3 regions of the Bradyrhizobium sp. 25ACV genome follow, and region 1 is predicted to be linked to each of the others. Evidence: predicted binding sites of a transcription regulator. Region 1 holds the regulator's gene; each other region holds the start of a gene.
The links. Region 1 encodes LexA, which represses DNA repair genes until DNA is damaged. Its sites were predicted from a motif close to TGTTCNNNNTGTGTTCNG; they were not measured.
Positions count from the first base shown of each region.

Region 2: the regulator LexA is predicted to act here: its motif matches at 2,986-3,003, upstream of RAD04_RS34865 (ribonuclease T2 family protein).
Region 3: the regulator LexA is predicted to act here: its motif matches at 4,381-4,398, upstream of uvrA (excinuclease ABC subunit UvrA).

Region 1 is NZ_JAVAYO010000006.1:53,673-60,516, reverse strand. Features, by position in the region: gene RAD04_RS15415 (ComEC/Rec2 family competence protein) at 1-1,398, shown strand, start outside; gene RAD04_RS15410 (GAF domain-containing protein) at 1,408-2,349, opposite strand; gene RAD04_RS15405 (hypothetical protein) at 2,555-2,989, opposite strand; gene lexA (transcriptional repressor LexA) at 3,566-4,267, opposite strand; gene RAD04_RS15395 (molybdopterin molybdotransferase MoeA) at 4,444-5,655, opposite strand; gene RAD04_RS15390 (hypothetical protein) at 5,883-6,089, opposite strand; gene RAD04_RS15385 (HAD-IA family hydrolase) at 6,258-6,844, opposite strand, start outside.
Region 2 is NZ_JAVAYO010000022.1:47,370-54,213, reverse strand. Features, by position in the region: gene RAD04_RS34880 (outer membrane protein) at 1-615, shown strand, start outside; gene RAD04_RS34875 (cold-shock protein) at 727-942, opposite strand; gene RAD04_RS34870 (23S rRNA (adenine(2030)-N(6))-methyltransferase RlmJ) at 1,207-2,067, opposite strand; gene RAD04_RS34865 (ribonuclease T2 family protein) at 2,247-2,939, opposite strand; gene RAD04_RS34860 (hypothetical protein) at 3,071-3,532, opposite strand; gene RAD04_RS34855 (hypothetical protein) at 3,718-4,017, shown strand; gene RAD04_RS34850 (DUF3617 domain-containing protein) at 4,062-4,592, shown strand; gene RAD04_RS34845 (ATP-binding protein) at 4,642-6,030, opposite strand; gene RAD04_RS34840 (response regulator) at 6,049-6,780, opposite strand; gene RAD04_RS34835 (MarR family winged helix-turn-helix transcriptional regulator) at 6,777-6,844, opposite strand, start outside.
Region 3 is NZ_JAVAYO010000011.1:205,792-212,635, forward strand. Features, by position in the region: gene gyrA (DNA gyrase subunit A) at 1-274, opposite strand, end outside; gene RAD04_RS25140 (single-stranded DNA-binding protein) at 632-1,129, opposite strand; gene RAD04_RS25145 (outer membrane protein) at 1,579-2,328, shown strand; gene RAD04_RS25150 (outer membrane protein) at 2,564-3,238, shown strand; gene RAD04_RS25155 (outer membrane protein) at 3,462-4,208, shown strand; gene uvrA (excinuclease ABC subunit UvrA) at 4,494-6,844, shown strand, end outside.

The DNA.
Region 1 (6,844 bases):
TCGGGGCTGGGGCACGTGTTGTCGATCTCCGGCTATCACATGGCGGTCGTCGCCGGCGTGGTCTTCTTCGCGGTGCGCGCACTGCTGGCCTTGGTCCCGGGACTGGCGGCCGGCTTTGCCATCAAGAAATGGTCGGCGGCCGCGGCGCTGGTCGCGGCTGCATTCTATCTGCTGTTGTCTGGCGCGGAGGTCGCGACGCAACGTTCGTTCTTCATGACGGCGGTGGTGCTGATCGCCGTGATGGTCGATCGCCGCGCCATCACCTTCCGTACGCTCGCGGTGGCGGCGCTGATCGTGCTCGCGGTCGCGCCGGAAGCGCTTGTGCATCCGAGTTTCCAGATGTCCTTTGCCGCGACGCTGGGTCTCGTCGCGCTGGTACAGATCGGCATGCCGAACCTGTTTGCCTCACCCGATCATTCGGCGACCGCGCGCGTCGCAATGTGGGGCGGCCGCGAGATCGCGATGCTGTTCCTGGCCTCGCTGATCGCCGGGCTTGCGACCACGCCCTACGCCGCCTTCCACTTCCACCGCGTCACGCCCTACGGCGTGCTCGCCAATCTCGGCGCGATGCCGGTGGTCTCTGCGCTGGTGATGCCGGCCGGGCTGTTGGGCCTGCTCGCAGCGCCGTTCGGGCTCGACGGCGTGTTCTGGTGGCTGATGGGGATCGGGATCGACTGGATGGTCGCGGTCTCGCGCTGGGTGGCGGCATTGCCAGGCGCGGTCGGCCGCATCCCGGCGTTCGGCATCGCGCCGCTGATCGCAGCGAGCCTGGGGATCATCGTGATGGGCCTGTTGCGCACGCCGTTGCGCTGGTGCGGTGCCATGGTGCTGCTGGTTTCCATCGGCTGGGGGCTGTCGGTGCGGCAGCCCGATATCCTGATTGCCGGGGATGGCGCGAGCGTCGCGGTGCGGGGCGGGGACGGGCGTTTGCATCTGATCAGGGCGGGCAAGGACAATTTCCTGCTCAAGGAGTGGTTGTCTGCCGACGCCGATCCGCGCGATGCCGGCAGCAGCGCGCTGGCGAGCGGCATATCGTGCGACGAGTCCGGCTGCGTGACGCCGCTCGCGGACGGACGGCTGGTCGCGCTGGCCTCGCGCATTGACGCGTTGGCCGACGATTGCGGCCGGGCCGCACTGGTGGTGACGTCAAGGCCCGCGCCGCCCGATTGTGCGGCGATGGTGGTGGATCGGCAGCGGCTCGCTCGCCAGGGCGCGCTGGCATTGACCCAGCGTGGCGACGGCTTTTCGGTTCAGGCGGTGAGGGCGAGAGGCACGAACCGCCCGTGGTTACCGGCCGGTGCGGGCGAAGGGGACTTCGACGGCAGGCTTGTGCCGAGGGCGGCTCCCCGCAGCCGCGACGCAACGCCATCGGAGACCGACTTGCAGGCCGACGATTGACGCGATTGATTACAGATACCAGGCCAGCACAGCTTCGAGCCTTGCGTTGCCGATGACTGGCAGGGCCACCATTCGGTCCAGCCCGGCTGCGCAGGCGTCCGAGCCGGCGACCGAGCCGTCGTGGGTGAGATCGTCGCTGAGCGCCGGCATGCCGGTGGCCCAGGCGCCGCCGATGCTGCCTTCGCCTCGGGAGATGAATCTGGTCGCATAGAGCGCGGCAGGGTCGGTGTGCGCGCTGCAATCGCCGGCGCGAAAGACCAGCGCGGAACGGGCCTCGTTCGGGACCCAGATCTCGAAGCGCCGCGCAATCGGCGTTGCCTGCGCGGAGAGGAAAGTCAGGACCCATGTCTGGTCGGTGCCGGTTCGGTAGGGCACGCCGACGCCGAGATTGATCCCGACCTTGGCTGCGTCCTCCCAGCGCAGGAAGCTCTTGGCGTCGTGCAAGTCCTTGATGATCAGCGGCAGGCCAGCCTTCCAGGTGCGTCCGGGCAGTCCAAAGCCGCGAGGAAATCTGGTGTGGCGGGAGTTGAATTCGAACATGTCAGCTGCGCCGTAATAGCCGTCGACGAGGCCCATCTCGTGGGAGAGATCAGGATCGTTGTGCCAGAGTTCGATCGCGCCGACATGCGCCTCGTCGCCGCCGCAGAACAGCACCATCACGGCTTGCAGGAATTCGCCTGCGAACACCGGCACCGCCACGCCGCAAGTGAGGCCGGCCGCGACGGCCTGATCGGTCCGCTTGAAATAGGAGTTGGCGAATTTCGTGAGGATGATTGGATGGCCGCAGGCCCAGGCCTTGCCTGGAAGCCCCTCGTCATATCCGAAGTTCAGCTCTTCGCTGAAGGCCTTGAACGCGGACAGCCCTTCATCGTAGAGGCCGCCGCCGAATTCCAGCCGCATGCGCGTCCGGTCAGGCACCCAGAGTTCAACGACGCGAATGAAGGTTTTCATCGAGCGTGTCCGCCGCCTCAAACCACGACAGCATCGGTCATTTGGCTGCGGAGCGGAGGTTCAAAATTCAGGCAGGACGGCCCAAACTTCGTGCGGCGACGAGGTTCGCCGCTCGAATTTCGTGAAACAAAAACCCACCGGGCTCGCCGGCCTCGGCCGGCGACGGCATTTCAATCCTGGCCCTCGACCCGTCGGCCGGAGGGCGTCAGCCGATCGGCAGTCGCGTGACCGTCGGGCGACTGTCGGCGATGATCTGCGGCTTGTGCTCGCGCTCGCCGATCGGCTGGGTCACGGGCAGTTGCAGCACGGTTGCGCGCTGGCCTTCGACGAGCTGCGTCACCAGCACGGATTTGCCGTCCGGGAATTCGATCGCATCATGATGGCGATCGGGAATGTGCGGATCGATCTTGCCGAACTTGCCGACGCGGGAGTTGACGGTGCGCGTCCAGATCCAGCGGTTGTCGTAACGGACGTTGTCGGCGAAAGCGAGCTCCGTTCCCGGCAGCAGGCAGACTGCGACGGAGAGATCGGCTTCGGAGGCGAAGCCGCGCGTCGAGGTGCCGCGGAATGTTGTCGTGACGATCGTCTCGCCGACTTCTGCGGGGCGCGTCGCGACGGCATGCAGGCTGTAGTCACACATCGGGTGCTCCTCAATGCAGAGATAGCGACCCGCACCTCTTTCGGAGGCGCAGGCCCCTACCAGAGTGGAAGCACGTGACGGTCTGCTTGGTTGTAGGCAAATCTGCGGCTGGGATCCGCGAGCCCCGATCACATTATCTTTTCCATCTTTTCCGAATTCGATAGGAACAAAGTCGGCTTCCGTGCATTTGGCAGGCGCGCGTCAACGACCGGCGAAACCAGCCAGCCCGAGTATCGCCAGCTCGGCTGTGTACGCGCTGCATCGCGGTCGTTGCGGATTTTCTAGATCACGGCCGTGTCCTGGCCGACATGATGACGCGCCCAGCGTTGCTGCGGTTGCGCTCAAACGATCTGGCGCATTCGGGCTGTCCCCCTCGACCTCGAAAGGCCGCGAAGCGATGTTGCTTCGCGCGGCCTGCCGGGGATGTCGCGGACAAGGAGGGGCCAGATAATCTGTGCAGTACCAGAAAGACTATCCAGCCGGAGCGGACCATCATCCGCTCCAATCTCTGATCGGCGATGCCGATCGAAGGCGCGCGCGAGGCGCTGAGTACTTCCGGTATGAGTAGTTCCGGTATCAGTACTTGCGATAAAGCCCGATCAGCTTGCCCTGAATCTTCACGCGGTTCGGCGGCAGGATGCGCACCTCATAAGCGGCGTTGGCGGGCTCCAGCGCGATCGAGGCGCCGCGGCGGCGGAAACGCTTGAGCGTGGCTTCCTCGTCGTCGATCAGCGCCACCACGATGTCGCCGGTATCGGCGCTCTCGTTGCGCTGGATCAACGCCATGTCGCCGTCGAGGATGCCGGCCTCGACCATGGAATCGCCGCGCACTTCGAGCGCGTAATGCTCGCCGGAGCCGAGCATGTCGGGCGGCACGCTGATGGTGTGGCTGCGGGTCTGCAATGCCTCGATCGGAGTGCCGGCCGCGATGCGGCCCATCACCGGCACCGCAACGGGCCGCTCGCCCTCGTCCGCGGACGCGCTGGAGCTCGCGCGGACCTTGCCGAGATTGCCCTCGATGACGCTTGGCGTGAAGCCGCGTCGGTTGCCGGCGGCAGCCTGGAGCTCCGGCAGCTTGATCACTTCGATGGCCCGGGCGCGGTTGGGCAGGCGGCGGATGAAGCCGCGCTCTTCGAGCGCGGTGATCAGGCGGTGGATGCCTGACTTCGAGCGCAGATCGAGCGCATCCTTCATCTCGTCGAAGGACGGCGGCACGCCGCTTTCCTTCAAGCGTTCGCTGATGAACCGCAGAAGCTCGTATTGTTTGCGCGTTAACATCTCGACCAAAGTCCCCCGGTTGATGTCGTTCGATTCCGAGACGATGAATTCAGCGATAAGCCGCTACATCCTCGAAACAAATCATGAACGGACACTATATGTTCGATACATGTTCCGCAACTGCTTAATTTACCGTGAACAGAGCGAAGCTCGCGGAATGCGTGTGGCCGCGCAGGTCAGACGGGGAGCCTTAGCATCTCGCAGGGGCTGCCGGCCTCGGCCTTTGGCGCAAACGGTGCGCGCACGAGAAGTACCTGTGCTGCAGCAAGATTCGCAAGCAGAGAGGAGTCTTGATGGCTGACGGGAAGGGCGACGAGCGTGCCATCGTCGCGCTTTTCCAGGCGCGCGCGCAGATAATCCTCGCGCTGGTCGTTGGCGCTGAGATCGCGGCCCAGCACGACGCGCTCGCGATGGTGATGAATCACCGAACGGCCCGACAGCGCGCGAATCAGCGGCACCATGAACAGGAAGGCGCAGACATAGGACGATACGGGATTGCCGGGCAGGCCGATGACGCCCATCGTCCCTAACCGTCCGTGCATCATCGGCTTGCCGGGCCGCATCGCGATCTTCCAGAACGCCATCGCGATGCCTTCTTCCTTGAGCGCCTGCTGGACCAGATCGTGGTCGCCGACCGATGCGCCTCCGGTCGTAACCAGGACGTCGGCGCCGCTTTCGCGCGCGCGGCGGATGCCGGCGGTGGTGGCCTCCAGCGTATCGGCGGCAACACCGAGGTCGATGGTCTCGGCGCCCTCGCTGCGGGCGAGCGCGTGCAGGGCATAGCCGTTGGAATAGACGATCTGGCCGTGCCCGGGCGTTGAGCCCGGCATCACCAGTTCATCGCCGGTGGCGAGGATCGCGACCTTCGGACGGCGGCAGACGGCGAGAAGCGGGTGATTCATTCCAGCGGCGAGGGCGAGATCGCGCTCCGTCAGACGGGTTCCCTTGCACAGGAGAACGTCGCCCTCGCGGAAATCGACGCCGGCGGGGCGGATGTGCCGACCCACGATCGCGGCTTCCTTGATCGTTATGTGCTGGCCCTCGGCGATCGTGTCCTCCTGGATCACGACAGCATCGGCGCCGTCGGGAACGACGCCCCCGGTGAAGATCCGCACGGCTTCGCCGGCGCCGACCTTTCCCGCGAACGGACGGCCCGCTGCGACCTCACCGATCATCATCAGCCTTGAATCGATTGTCGCCGCATCGGCCGCGCGCACGGCATAGCCGTCCATCGCCGACATCGCCTGGGGCGGTTGGGTGCGCCGCGCAGCGACGTCCTGCGCGAGCACGCGATGGTAGGCTTCGTCGAGCGAAACCGTCTCTGCAGGCAGCGGCGCTGCACCCGCCAGCACCGCAGCAAGGGCGTCGGAAACCGGCATCAAGGCCACGGCGAAACTCCTGCTCGGCACGTTCGGACGAAATGTTCCGACAGTCTTCTAACCGAGCGCGGGAGCAGAGGCAAAATTGCGGAGCGGGCACGATTTATCCTGCCGCTTTCAGCCCTGGATGGAAGGCAGGCTCAGGCCTGGCGTGGCATGATCCAGAGAACGAGACCGATCAGCAGGAGGGTGGCCATGGTGAGGACGAGAATGACGAGTGCCACGGCCAACATCGCTCAACTCCCGCTCGGCCGGTCCGGCCCGTCGTCCAGCGCGACGTCGGGAGCCTTCGGGCCTTGATCCTTGTCGGGCAGCGGATCGGCCTGGGATTTCAGGTCGGCGGCCTTGCTGATCAGCTTGGCGGACAGGTCAGAATCCGAGGTGGTTCTTGCGAATTCAAGCAGGAGAGAGGCTTGCTTGGTGAGATAGGTTTTGCCCAGCACGTCCATAAGTCCGGTGTAGAAGTCCCAACGGACTCAAGAGTCCGGAAGGGGTCATTCCGTTCCCGGAACTCCGTACAAAAATGCACAAAACGCTCTGGTTCCTCATTTTGGGCAAAATTGGTTCCGGGAAGGCTGCCCGACGTTGCGCCTCCCGCTGAGCGGAGATCGTCAGATGCCCAATGCCTTCAAGGCGTTCCCGACGTCGCGCGGCGACGTCACATGCACCGCCGTCAGCCCGCGCGACCGCGCGCCTTCGATGTTCTCGGCGAGATCGTCGAAGAACACGATGCGTCCTGCGGGCACGCCGATCGCGGCGACGACATGGTCGAAAGCCTCCGCGTCCGGTTTTCGCAGGCCGATGCTGGACGACAGATACAGCGCGCGGAAATGGCCGAGCAGTTCGCCATACTCCTTCGAGAAATAGTCGACATGCGGCCGGTTGGTGTTGGAGAAGGCGTAGAGCGGCATCTGCTTCGCCGCACGCGGCAGCAGCTCGGCGATATCGGGCATCTCGCCGGCGAAGATCGCGTTCCAGCCTTCCAGGAACTGCGCGTCCGAAATGCCGATGCCGAGCGAAGCACGCAGCGAAGCGAAATAGTCCTCGTCGCTGATCTTGCCGACCTCGTGCAGCCGGTAGGCCTCGTCGCGCACATAGCGCGCGACGATGGATTCGGGCTGGCAGCCGGCATGTCCCGCCCAGCAGGCGATCGCCTTGGAGAAATCGATGTCGAGCACCACGCGCCCGAGATCGAACA
Region 2 (6,844 bases), on a different contig from region 1:
CTCGTTGTGGGCGCAGCCGCGTTGGTTGCCGCCGGCTGGACAGCTTCGGCGGAGGCCGCCGACATGAATTACGGTCAGCGCGCGCCCTATACCGTCAACCAGCCGCTCAACGCCTATAGCTGGGCGGGTCCCTATCTCGGCGGCAACATCGGCTATGAATGGGGCTCGGTGGACAACAACCCCTCGAAGCCGTCGGGCTTCGTCGGCGGCGTGCAGGCCGGCTACAACTTCCAGAATGGCCCGTTTGTGTTCGGCGTCGAGGGCGACATCCAGGCCGCCGGTGCCGACGACACCTTCGCGCCGTGGAAATTCTCCAATCCGTGGTTCGGCACCCTGCGCGGCCGCGCCGGCTATGCCTTCAGCAACGTGCTGTTCTATGGCACCGCCGGCCTCGCCTTCGGCGAGCTGCGTGCGCAGACCTTCGGCTGGACGGAATCGCACACCACCGCCGGCTGGACCATCGGCGCCGGTGCGGAAGTCGGTCTGGCCCCCAACTGGAGCGCCAAGCTGGAATATCTCTACATCGATCTGTCGACGACTCAGTTCGCAATTACCGGGGTGTCAAACGGCTATAGCGCCAGCGTTGTGCGCGCCGGCGTGAACTATCGGTTCTGATAGTAGAAGAAAATACCGGACCACAACCTCCCGGCCGCTCGCGGCCGGGATTTTTTTGCGCCAGGTGTTCTTTGCGCCAAGTATTGCGGCGAATGTTGTGCGTCAGTCCCGCTAGGACAGGATGACCAGATTGACCGCCTTCGGTCCCTTCCCCTTCTTGTCGGGTTCGACTTCGAAAGTAATACGCTGTCCTTCCGCAAGGTCCTTCAGTCCGGCCCGCTCCACAGCAGTAATATGTACGAAGACGTCGCGGCCGCCGTCGTCAGGCTTGATGAATCCGTAGCCGCGTTCGCCGTTGAAAAACTTGACCGTTCCCGTCATGGCCATCGGGAAACTCCCCCTCATTGCTCCTCCGCCGCGACGCAGACTCACGTCACGACATGACGGGGCACTACGGAGCCCGGGAGCTGGCCATCCTTGGGCGGACTTCAACGGTCCGGCCGGATCTTTCTTAGGCCTTCACTCCGCCGCAACCATTCGCGGAAGCGGAACGTAAAGCCAGTCACGGAAACAGCATAATACGGTTCTCTGCAGATTGACTACCGCTCCTGCATATTTTTCCCAAGAATGCCGGAGTGTTACGGGCTGCCTTTAAGGCTTGGGCACCTCCAATCGGAATCTGGCAGCACCACCTTGGCCGAGCGGCATTTCCAGCTCGGGCAGGATCGTCTTGAGTTCGCCCTGCAGCGTGTAGGGCGGATTGACGATCAGGAGCCCGGTGGAGGCGAGCGCCCCGCCATCGAGCTGAGGCGCGACGCTGAACTCGAGGCGCAGACAATTTCCCGGCGGCTTTGCTGCAGCTGCGAGCCGCGCCACCGTTTGGACCAGCGTGTCGGTGGCGCGCCGGTTCTTGGCGGGATACCAAATGACATAGATGCCGGTCGGCCATTTCGCGAAGGCGGTGGAGAATGCTTCGCCCAGCCGCTCGAACTCGTCCTTGGCCTCGAAGGGCGGATCGATCAACACGAGGCCGCGCCGCTCCTTCGGCGGCACGAAGGCCGGCAGCGCCACCCAGCCGTCGAGGTCGACCACGCGGGCCTGTTCGTCGCGGCGCAGCACGGCGATCAGCGCTTTCCGCGCCTTCGGCTCGAGCTCGCAGGCGACGAGCCGGTCTTGCGGCCGGAGCAGGCCGCGCGCGATCAACGGCGAGCCCGGATAGGCCTTGAGCTCACCCTTCGGATTGAAGGCCCGGACGATGTCGAGATAGGGTTGTACCAGCGTCAGGGTCTCGTTCGACAGGCGTGCCTGCATCAGCCGCGCGATACCGGTCAGCCATTCGCCGCCCCGGCGCGCCTCGTCGCTGTCGAGATCGTAGAGGCCGGCGCCGGCATGGGTGTCGATGACGCGGAACGCCCCCGGCTTGTCCTGCAGATAGGTGATGATGCGCGCCAGCACGATGTGCTTGATGACATCGGCGAAGTTGCCGGCGTGGAAGGCGTGGCGATAGTTCATGGCGGAGAGTTACGACATCGCGCGATGAAAGTAACTCCCGTCATTCCGGGGCGGTGCGCAGCACCGAGCCCGGAATCCATTCCGCCACCGGGCCGCGGGTCGATGGATTCTCAGATGCGCAACTGCGCATCATAGTTCGCGCTTCGCGCGCCCCGGAATGACGGTCTGAGAAGTCGAGCTCAACCACCCCTGATCGGCGGCATGGTGACCTGATCGCGGCGGCAGGTGCGGCGTTCGATCTCGTCGCAGGCGCGGAATTGCAGGTCCTTGCTGAGGCAGATACGGACCTCGGACAGCCGCGTCCGGTTGCAGGTGACCGAGACGGCGGCATTGCTCAGTCCCGGATTGGCCTTGATGAAGGCCTCTTCGACCTCCGCCGGCGCCACGGTCTTGGCCTGCGACAAATCGAGATATTCGGCCGGGATCTTGATCGCAGCGCGCGCCTTGCGGATCGTCTCGAAATAGCTGCGGCCCTCGAGGCCGGAGCAGGTGCCGTGCTTGTCCCATTCGTTGAAGATCAGGCCCGGCGCCGGCATCAAATCGAGCATCGAGGAGACGATGCTGCGGTTCAGCCGCGGTGCGGGTCGCTGGCAATATTCCGGGAAGCCGTTCTCATATTGCGGCCACAGCCCATGCACCACGAAGGCGTAGGGCCGACCGCTGCACTGGATCTGCGAGCGGCCGCCACGCTCGGCCGCCTCCTCGCAGAATGAGGGCGACCACGACAGCGACAGCACATAGAAGTCGAATTCGCCGGGCGCGTTCTGCCGCTTGTCCTGGGCGTTTGCGCTGCCGGCGAGCAAGGCCAGTCCGGCGGCAAGGGTCAGGGAGATCACGAAACGGGAAAACAAATGCAATCTGGAATGAAACATGGCGACGCCCCTCAACTAGACTGTGCGAGGAAGCCTAGCAGGCGATGGGAACATTTCAAGAACAAAATTCGGGCGGCCGCCGTTCGGCGCTTCGCGCGACCAATCAGGGCTTCCTGATCAGGGCTTCCCAATCAGGGCTTGGCGGCGCGGCAGGCCGGATTGTAGGCCCAGTTGCGGTCGAGCCCGACCACGCACCATTCGACGCCGTTGCCGTAGCCGGCGAAGCCGCCATCCTCGATGATCGAGAAGTGCACCTTGCGCACCTTGCCATCAGTGAGCATGGCCTCGCCGGTGCAATAGCGGCGCGGAATATTGTCGGACTGCCAGGGCCGGAATGCGGTCTCGCGAACGGCGGAGAAGCCGGTGATCCTCAACGAGGAATTCCAGAACGTGCTTTCCTTCTCCCAGAACTGGGTGGCGATGGTCGGCAGCGCCCTGTCGCAATCGGCGACGGCGCCGTCATAGCGCGGTCCGCTCAGCCAGAAGTTCAGCTCCAGCGGATTGGCGGCCCTGGCCTCACCGAGCGACATCGCTCCGAACATGAGGCCAAGCACGGCGGCATAGCGGAGCAATTTCAGGAAGGGGGCGCGCATGGTCAATCCGGACAGCTAAAGTCTTGCGAAGGTTGGACGGTGCCGCGAAGGCCGGGGGAGGTCAAGTGCAGCGCGGCAACACTTCGCCAGGAGTTGACCACAACTTCGTGGTTGGCAGGGCTTCCGTTCTTTTCACTTCCCTCCCGGCACCGTAAACTGGCCGCCAGCCAATTGGAGTGACGGGAATGCGAATCATTGCGGCCGCGGGTCTTCTCGCCAGCCTGGTTGTCTCGGGTATGACGGCGAGCCAGTCGGCGCGCGCCGACTATGTGCCGCCGTTCAAGGGCAATGACACCGGCGGCATCATCGCCTATTCGATGGCCACCCAGGTCGATGCCCGGCAGGCCGCGGTCGATCACTGCGCGCGCTACGGCAAGGTCGTGAAATTCCTGGCGGTTCAGGCCTATGAGGGCGGCTACATCTCGTTCTCCTGCCGCTGGGTGCCTTATGGCGCCGCCGACCAGCCGATCCGCACGCTCTACTGAGGCGCTGTCGTAACGCCGCACTCTCTCAGCCGGGAGCCTTTCACATGACGCGCAAACTCGCTTTGCTCGGCTCGGCCCTTTGCCTCGTGGTTTCGGCAGGCGGTGCTTTTGCCGACGACCTGCCGGTGCGCAAGGCCGGTCTTTGGGAGATGAAGCTGGTCACATCAGGCTCGCCCGTGCCCGAGATGACCATGCAGCACTGCACCGACGAGACCGTCGACAAGGAGATGAGCAACAACGTCTCCCCGATGGCCAAGCAGATCTGCGCCAAGCAGGAGATCAAGAAGACCGCGGCCGGCTATGTCAGCGATTCCGAGTGCAGCGTCGCCGGCGTCAGCACGACCTCGCATGCCGAGATCACGGGCGATTTCAACTCGGCCTATACGGTGAAGACCGCCTCGCACGCACAAGGCGGCGTCGCCGGCGCTGCGGGACGCGATACCACCATGACGCTGCAAGCCAAATGGCTTGGGGCCTGCAAGCCCGACCAGAAGCCCGGCGACATCGTGATGCCCGGCGGCTTCAAGATGAACGTGCGCGACATGGATAAGCTGAAGGCGCTGCTGCCGAAGTAGGGCGAGATCGTAGCCCGGATGGAGCGCAGCGAAATCCGGGCTACGGCGGCTACACCGGTATCCTGACGCTCGCCCGCAGTCCCCCCATCGGACTGTCGCCGAGGGTGATGTCGCCGCCATGCGAGCGGGCGATGTCGCGGGCGATGGCAAGGCCAAGGCCGGTGCCGCCTTCATCCTGGTTGCGGGCGTTGTCGAGCCGCAGGAACGGCTTGAACACTTCTTCGCGCAAATGTGCGGGAATGCCGGGTCCGTCGTCGTCGATCGTCACGGTCAAATAACGGTGATCGCGCTGGCCGGTGATGGCGATGGCCTTGCCGTAGCGCGCCGAGTTGGTGACGAGATTGGCGAGGCAGCGCTTGAACGAGGCCGGCTTCACCGTCACGACGGGCAGGCCGTGGAAGGCGACGGTCGCGGTATGACCGTGGCGCTCGGCGTCGCCGCGCAGCTCCTCGAGCGCCTGCGCCATGTCGGTCGGCTGCGACTGCTCGCCGGAATCGCCGCGCGCAAAGGCGAGGTAATCTTCCAGCATCATCGACATTTCGTCGACGTCCTTGCGCATGCCCTCGAGCTCGGGGCTGTCGCCGATCAGCGCCAGCTCCAGCTTGAAGCGGGTCAGGATGGTGCGCAGATCGTGACTGACGCCGGCGAGCATCGCGGTGCGCTGCTCCATGGTGCGCTCGATGCGCGACTTCATCTCGAGGAAGGCGACCGCCGCGCGCCGCACCTCGCGCGCGCCCCTGGGGCGGAAGTTCGGCGCTTCGCGGCCCTTGCCGAAGCTTTCGGCGGCGTCCGCAAGACGCAGGATCGGCTTGATCTGGTTGCGCAGGAACAGCACGGCGACGATCAGCAGGATCGAGGACGTGCCGACCATCCAGAACAGGAATATCTCCGAGTTGGAGGCATAGGCGGCGCTGCGCTGCGCGAACACGCGCATCACGGCATCGTCGAGCTGGATGCGGATCTCGACGAGGTTGGAGCGGCCGACCGTGTCGATCCAGAACGAGCGCCCGATCTGGCGGCCGAGCTGCACCGACAGCGTCTGGTCGAGCAGCGAGAAGAACGGCTTTGGTCCCGGCGGCGGCATGTCGCCGGCGGGCAGGAAATCGACGACGAGGCCGAGGCGCTGCTGCGCGATACGGCGGATCTGGTCGCGATCCTTATCTTGCGGATAACCCTTGTAGACGTCGATCAGCGCGGCGATGTCCTGCACCACGGCGGCCGACAGTCGGCGCGTCACCGTATTCCAGTGCCTCTCCATGAACACGAAGGCCACGACCGATTGCAGCACCACCATCGGCACGATCATGATGAGGAGCGCGCGGGCGTAGAGGCCGGTCGGCATCCAGCCCTTGAACGCGTTGCCCATCCAGCCGTTGACGGCGGAGACGCGGCCGGCGGCGCTTCGGAGCAGCGTCAGGCCGGTATCGATCGTGCTCATCGGTCGCGCTTCACTGATTTATGGCGAGGCTACCAGCCGGTAGCCGATGCCGCGCACCGCCTGGAGGAACAGCGGATTGGCGGGATCGGTCTCGATCTTGCGCCTGAGGCGGTTGATCTGCACGTCGACGGCGCGCTCGTTGACGCTGCCGTTGCCGGTCAGCGCACTGCGCGGCACGGTCTCGCCCGGCGTCTCCGAGAGAACGCGCAGCATCTCGCGCTCGCGGTCGGTGAGGTGGATGACCTCCTCGCCCTGGCGCAGCTCGCCGCGATCGAGATGGTAGACGTAGGGGCCGAACGCGATCTTCTCCACCGCCGTGGCCTGCGGCGGCGGAGCGGCGCGCTTGAGGATATTGTTGATGCGCAGCGCCAGCTCGCGCGGCTCGAACGGTTTCGCCACGTAGTCGTCGGCGCCGATCTGCAGGCCCTCGATACGCGCTTCCGCCTCGTGTCGTGCCGTCAGCATCACGATCGGCACCGAGGAGGATGTCCGGATGAAGCGAGCGAGATCGAAGCCGGTCTCGCCGGGCATCATGACGTCGAGGATCAAGAGGTCGAAATGCAGGCCCTGCAGTTTCGAGCGCGCATCGCCGGCACTCGCGGCGGTGGTGACGCGGTAGCCCTCGGCGGCGAGGAAGCGCGAGAGCAGATCGCGGATGCGGCGGTCGTCGTCGACCAGCAGCAGATGCGGCGCATCATCGGCCGGGCGTGCCGGCGGGCGGGCGAGAGTGGCAGCGAGCGTCACGGTCACTCCTTGGCGTCGTGGTTGACGGAAGCGAAGATCGTCTCGAGCACCTTGTCCGGATCGTCGCGAT
Region 3 (6,844 bases), on a different contig from region 1:
CGCCGTGCGGGTGATACTTACCGATGACGTCACCGACCACGCGGGCGGATTTGACGTACTTCTTGTCGGGCGTGTGCCCCTGCTCGTTCATCGAGAACAGGATGCGGCGGTGCACCGGCTTCAGACCGTCCCGGGCATCAGGCAGCGCCCGCGCCACGATCACGCTCATGGCGTAGTCGAGATAGGACTTCTTCATCTCCTCGAAGATGGAGACGGGGCGAATATCCGAGGGTTGCCCCGGCTGGTCGCCGGGCTTGTCGTCGTCGTCAGCCAAGGGGAAATCCGGTGAGGTTTTATCTGGGAATCATATAGCGCATCGAGCCCCTGATAACCACCCTTGCAGGCTTCAGGGAAGCGCTTTTTCCGCTTATTTTTCCAATAACTTACGGCCTTAATGGGGGCGTCTCGGGGGGACCCGGAACAGGCCCTCCGAAATCCCCTTCGAGACTCGTCAATCGCGCGGCCGGCGCGCGCCGTCGACGCGATTGCGCTGGCGCAATCCGAGTTCAACCCAAACATGAAGCGGGCCCGGAAATCCCGAGCCCTTTCTGCCGATTAGTAAGGTTTGCTGACACGAAATGGGAAGCGCCGCTCAGCCGGCCAGCGCCCCCCCTGATCGTCCGGTCCGTGCTCAGAACGGGATATCGTCGTCCATGTCGCTGTTGCGGCCACCGCCGCCGGCGGCCACGGGACGGCGCGGCGCGCTGCTGACCGGACCAGAGGAGCCGAAATCGCCGCCCGGCTCGTCGCCGAAGCTGCCGCCTCCTCCGCCGCCGCCGCGGCCATCGAGCATCGTGAGCGTCGAATTGAAGCCCTGGAGCACGACCTCGGTCGAGTACTTCTCGACGCCGCTCTGGTCGGTCCATTTGCGGGTCTGGAGCGCGCCCTCGATGTAAACCTTCGCGCCCTTCTTCAGGTACTGCTCGGCGACCTTGCAGAGCCCTTCATTGAAGATCACGACGCGATGCCACTCGGTCTTTTCCTTGCGCTCGCCGCTGTTCTTGTCGCGCCAGGTCTCGGAGGTGGCGATGCTCAGATTCGCGATCGGCCGCCCGTCCTGGGTGCGGCGGATTTCAGGATCCTTGCCGAGATTTCCAACCAGAATGACCTTGTTGACGCTTCCCGCCATCGCCGCTCTCCACTCCGAATGCCACTGAATTTCCTAAGGCCAAGCGCGCTGCCCGCGTTCCTCTGCGCCCTGTTAAGGCGACCCTATACGCTTGCAGGGGCTGCTCAGCCCGTCACCCCCAAGGTTATCCCCACATATAGCACCGACCGGCGGTCTGTTCCAGATTTGTTCCTACAGAAATCGACTGCCAAATGTGGAGACGGGATGGCGCCTAAATGGCGCTGTGAAGGCAATCTCGATGGAACCAAATCGGGTTCCCGTGAACGGTAAAAACCACTTAACATTCATTAAGTTAGAGGTAGGTCGATTACACCCAACTGTTGCACTCCGGGCACGGACTCTGCCGCAGAATCGAGCTATCGTCGTGCCTGGAATTGATGCAATGGGCCTCGCGCCTGATAGTCCGCCTTGGGGAACTCAGAGAGGCGGACACGACTGGGGAGATTACAGTGAAGAAGATTCTGATTGGCTTCGCCGGCGCGGTTGCGCTGACCCTCTCGGCTCCGGCCGGTGCTGCCGACCTTGCAGCCCGTCCCTATACAAAGGCGCCGATCGCGCCGCCCGCTCCGATCTATACCTGGACCGGCTTCTACCTCGGTGTGCAGGGCGGTGGTGCCTGGGGCCGCAGCGACGAAACCTTCTTTGGCGGTCCGAATACGGCGCTCTTTGCTGGAAGTCAGAACTACGACACCACCGGCGGCTTTGTCGGTGGCGTGGTCGGCTACAACTGGCAGGCGGCCAACTGGGTGTTCGGCATCGAGGGCGACTATCATTGGGCTGACATCAACGGTCGTTCGGCCGAGATCAACGCCGGCCTCGGCGACACCTATTTCACCAGAATCCGCGGTTTCGGCGACATCAAGGGCCGTCTCGGCTACTCGACCGGCCCCGCTCTCTTCTTCGTCAGCGGCGGCGCTGCGGTCGGCGACATTCAGCATCGCTACGATGGCGTCCCCGGAAACGTCTTCATCCAGAACAACACCCGCTGGGGTTGGACCGTCGGCGCCGGCGCGGAATACATGTTCGCTCCGAACTGGTCGGCCAAGGTCGAATACAACTATATCGATTTCGGCAAGAGCACGATTCAGTACAGCCCCGTCGTGACCAACCGGTCCGAGTGGACCGATACCGTCCACACGGTCAAGGCAGGTGTGAATTATCACTTCAACTGGGGTGCGGCTGGCGTCGCGCGGTACTGATATCCCCCTGACATCATTGACGTCTAAGGCCGGCCTCGCGCCGGCCTTTTTCGTTTGGCGAGACATGAACGGGGGGCAATAAGTCAGTAACCATCACCTTTTCGACCGATGTGGCTTTTCGGAGACACAACTTGCGGCTTTAGTGGTGTAAGCACGGCGTTAGTTGGGCCGTTGAGTCCGCTGCCCTTCCGGTCAGGAAGGCAACAACAGAAACTGGGACTGGGATTAGTTGAAAATGAAGAAGGTTTTGTTGGCTTCGGCCTGTTTGTTCGCTCTCGCTGCGCCCGCTTCGGCGGCCGACCTCGCAGCCCGCCCCTACACCAAGGCTCCGATCGCTCCGGCGGCTGCCGTCTACAACTGGACCGGCTTCTACCTCGGTATCGTCGGTGGCGGCGCCTGGGAAAACGCTTCCGGCGACCCGAAAATGAAGGGTGGCTTCGTCGGCGGCACCGCCGGCTACAACTGGCAGGCCGGCAACGTCGTGTTCGGCATCGAGGCCGATGGTTCCTGGGCTGACGTCAGCGCCTCGGCGACCGCTCTCGGCATCACCGTGTCGTCCAAGACCGACGCGCTCGGCACCGTCCGCGGCCGCATCGGCTGGGCCGTCAACAACGTGCTGTTCTACGGCACCGGTGGTTACGCCTGGATCGACAACAAGGTCAGCGTCAGCGCGCTCGGCGTGACTGTCTCCGACAGCAAGTTCCACTCGGGCTGGACCGTCGGCGCCGGCGTCGAAGCGTTCTTCGCTCCGCAGTGGTCGGTCAAGGGCGAGTACCTCTATCGCAGCCTCGGCGGCGAGACCTACTTCTCCGGTCTCGGCGCTCCGGTCACCACCGGCACGCTCAACTTCCACACCGTGCAGGTCGGCGTGAACTATCACTTCGGCGCCCCCGTGGTCGCCAAGTACTAAGCTACACTTCAACGCCTCGCGTTACGAAAGGCCGGCCTCGCGCCGGCCTTTTTGTTTTTTGCGCGCCAACCGGCTCGCTCGCGTTTTCCGCAGAGATGTGGCGCCAGGGTGACACAACCTTTGGCTTCAATGGTGTAAAGCAATGACATTAGTCGGCTCATAGTCTGCTGGCTCTTCCGCTTTCCGGAAGGTCAGAACGAGGAACGGGAACTGGGGAATGGATATGAAGAAGCTTTTGCTGGCTTCGGCCAGCTTGTTCGCACTCAGCGCGTTGGCACCGGCCTCGGCGGCCGATTTGGCGGCCCGCCCCTACACCAAGGCTCCGGTCGCGCCGATCGCGATGTACAATTGGAGCGGTTTCTACATCGGTATCAACGGCGGCGGCGCCTCGAGCCGCAATTGCTGGGACGTCAACAATATCTTCGGTGTTGCGGGTCCGGACACGGCTGAAGGCTGTCACAATGCGACCGGCGGCGTCGTCGGTGGCCAGGTCGGTTATCGCTGGCAGTCGGCCAATTGGGTGTTCGGCCTCGAAGCTCAGGGCGACTGGGCCAACCTGAAGGGCTCGAATACGAGCTTGGTGCTTGGACCGCTGGTCAACCAGACCAAGATCGATGCGATTGGCCTGTTCACCGGCCAGGTCGGCTATGCCTGGAACAACGTGCTCTGGTACGTGAAGGGCGGCGCGGCCGTCACGCACGCCAAATATAACGGCCTGGTAGGCGGCGTCGTCCTCGATAGCGCGAGCGAGACCCGCTGGGGCGGCGCGGTCGGCACCGGCATCGAATTCGGCTTCGCACCGAACTGGTCCGTGGCGATCGAATACGACCATCTGTTCATGGGCAAGCGCAACAACTCGTTCACGATCCTCGGCGTCAACGACCGCATCGACCGGATCAAGCAGGACGTCGACATGGGCACCGTCCGCCTCAACTACACCTTCGGCGGCCCTGTGGTTGCCCGGTATTGATCTGAAGTCCTGATTGCTACCGACGTTACATCGTCACGAAAGGCCGGCCTCGCGCCGGCCTTTTTGTTTTCGCGGCACCTTGCCGCGCAGTTCCGCAAAGCCCTGCTGCCAGATGCCGCCAGCGCGCCAACATTCCGTTGACGATTCGCAAGTCCCACTGGAAATCCGTCTCCGTTCTTCCTACGTTCGCTGACAACCCCATCGGCGCCGATCCCGGTTCCGGGCGAGCGCGCCTTTTTTATTGGCGCGGTCGCGCACCCATGGGATTCCTTGAGGGCAACTCGGATGGATGAAGTGATCAAGGCGAAGCGCCAACAACAGAACGCGGGCTCCAGCCTGCGCGCAATTACGATCCGTGGCGCGCGCGAGCACAACCTCAAGAACATCGACGTCGAGATTCCCCGCGACAAGCTGGTGGTGTTCACCGGCCTCTCCGGCTCCGGCAAATCCTCGCTCGCCTTCGACACAATCTATGCCGAGGGCCAGCGCCGCTACGTCGAATCGCTTTCGGCCTATGCGCGCCAGTTCCTCGAGATGATGCAGAAGCCTGACGTCGACCAGATCGACGGCCTGTCGCCGGCGATCTCGATCGAGCAGAAGACGACGTCGAAGAACCCGCGCTCCACCGTCGGCACCGTCACCGAGATCTACGACTACATGCGCCTGCTCTGGGCCCGCGTCGGCGTGCCCTCTTCGCCGGCCACGGGCCTGCCGATCGAGAGCCAGACCGTCTCACAGATGGTCGACCGCGTGCTGGCGCTGCCCGAGGGCACCCGCCTCTATCTGCTCGCGCCCGTCGTGCGCGGCCGCAAGGGCGAGTACCGCAAGGAGCTCGCCGAATGGCTCAAGAAGGGCTTTCAGCGCGTCAAGATCGACGGCACCTTCCACGAGCTTGCCGAAGCCCCGACGCTCGACAAGAAATTCCCGCATGACATCGACGTCGTGGTCGATCGTATCGTGGTGCGCGCCGACATCGGCCAGCGCCTCGCCGAGAGCTTTGAGACCGCGCTGAAGCTCGCCGAAGGCCTCGCCGTCGTCGAGTTCGCCGACGCACCGACGGCAGCTCCCACTGAGGAAAAGAAGAAGACCGCCAAGATCCACGACAAGAGCGGACCCGAGCGCATCCTGTTCTCGGAAAAGTTCGCCTGCCCGGTCTCCGGCTTCACCATTCCCGAGGTCGAGCCGCGCCTGTTCTCGTTCAACAACCCCTACGGCGCGTGTCCGGCCTGCGGCGGCCTCGGCGTCGAGCAGCATGTCGACGAAGACCTCGTCATTCCCGACAAGGAGCTCGCCATCGGCAAGGGCGCGATCGCGCCCTGGGCCAAATCGTCCTCGCCCTATTACGTGCAGACGCTGACCGCGCTCGGCAAGCACTACAAATTCACGCTGACCACCAAGTGGAAGGATCTCGCCAAGAAGACGCAAAACGCCATCCTCCACGGCTCCGGCGAGGACGAGATCAAGTTCTCCTATGAGGACGGGGTGCGCTCCTACGACACCAAGAAGCCGTTCGAAGGCGTCATCACCAACATCAACCGCCGCTACCGCGAGACGGAAAGCGAGTGGGCGCGCGAGGAGCTCGCAAAGTACTTCCACGACGTGCCCTGCGAGGGCTGCAAGGGCTTTCGGCTCAAGCCCGAGGCGCTCTGCGTCAAGATCGGCGGCAAGCACATCGGCGAGATTTCCGAGCTGTCCGTGAAGGGCGCCGGTGCATGGTTCGAGACCGTGCCGGAGGCGCTGAACGCGCAGCAGAACGAGATCGCCGGCCGCATTCTGAAGGAAATCCGCGAACGTCTCACCTTCCTGCTCGACGTCGGCCTCAACTATCTCACGCTGTCCCGCTCCTCCGGCACGCTGTCCGGCGGCGAGAGCCAGCGCATCCGCCTGGCCTCGCAGATCGGCTCGGGCCTGACGGGCGTGCTCTACGTGCTGGACGAGCCCTCGATCGGCCTGCACCAGCGCGACAACGCCCGCCTGCTCGACACCCTCAAGCGGCTGCGCGACCTCGGCAACACCGTGATCGTGGTCGAGCATGACGAGGACGCCATCCTGCTCGCTGACCACGTTCTCGACATCGGCCCCGGCGCCGGCATGCATGGCGGCAACATCATTGCCGAAGGCACGCCCGCCGAGATCATGCGCAACCCGAAATCGTTGACCGGCAAGTACCTGACCGGCGAGCTCGAGGTCGAGGTGCCGGAGCGGCGGCCGCCGAACCACCGCCGCACCATCAAGGTGGTCAACGCGCGCGGCAACAATCTCAAGAACGTCACCGCCGAAATTCCGCTCGGCCTGTTCACCGCCGTCACCGGCGTATCAGGCGGCGGCAAGTCGACGCTGCTGATCGACACGCTCTACAAGTCCATCGCCCGCAAGCTGAACAATGCCAGCGAGGGCGCGGCCCCGCATGACCGCATCGAGGGCCTCGAGCACATCGACAAGATCATCGACATCGACCAGTCGCCGATCGGCCGCACGCCGCGCTCCAACCCCGCGACCTACACCGGCGCCTTTACGCCGATCCGCGAATGGTTCGCCGGCCTGCCCGAGTCCAAGGCGCGCGGCTACGAGCCCGGCCGCTTCTCCTTCAACGTCAAGGGCGGCCGCTGCGAGGCCTGCCAGGGCGACGGCGTCAT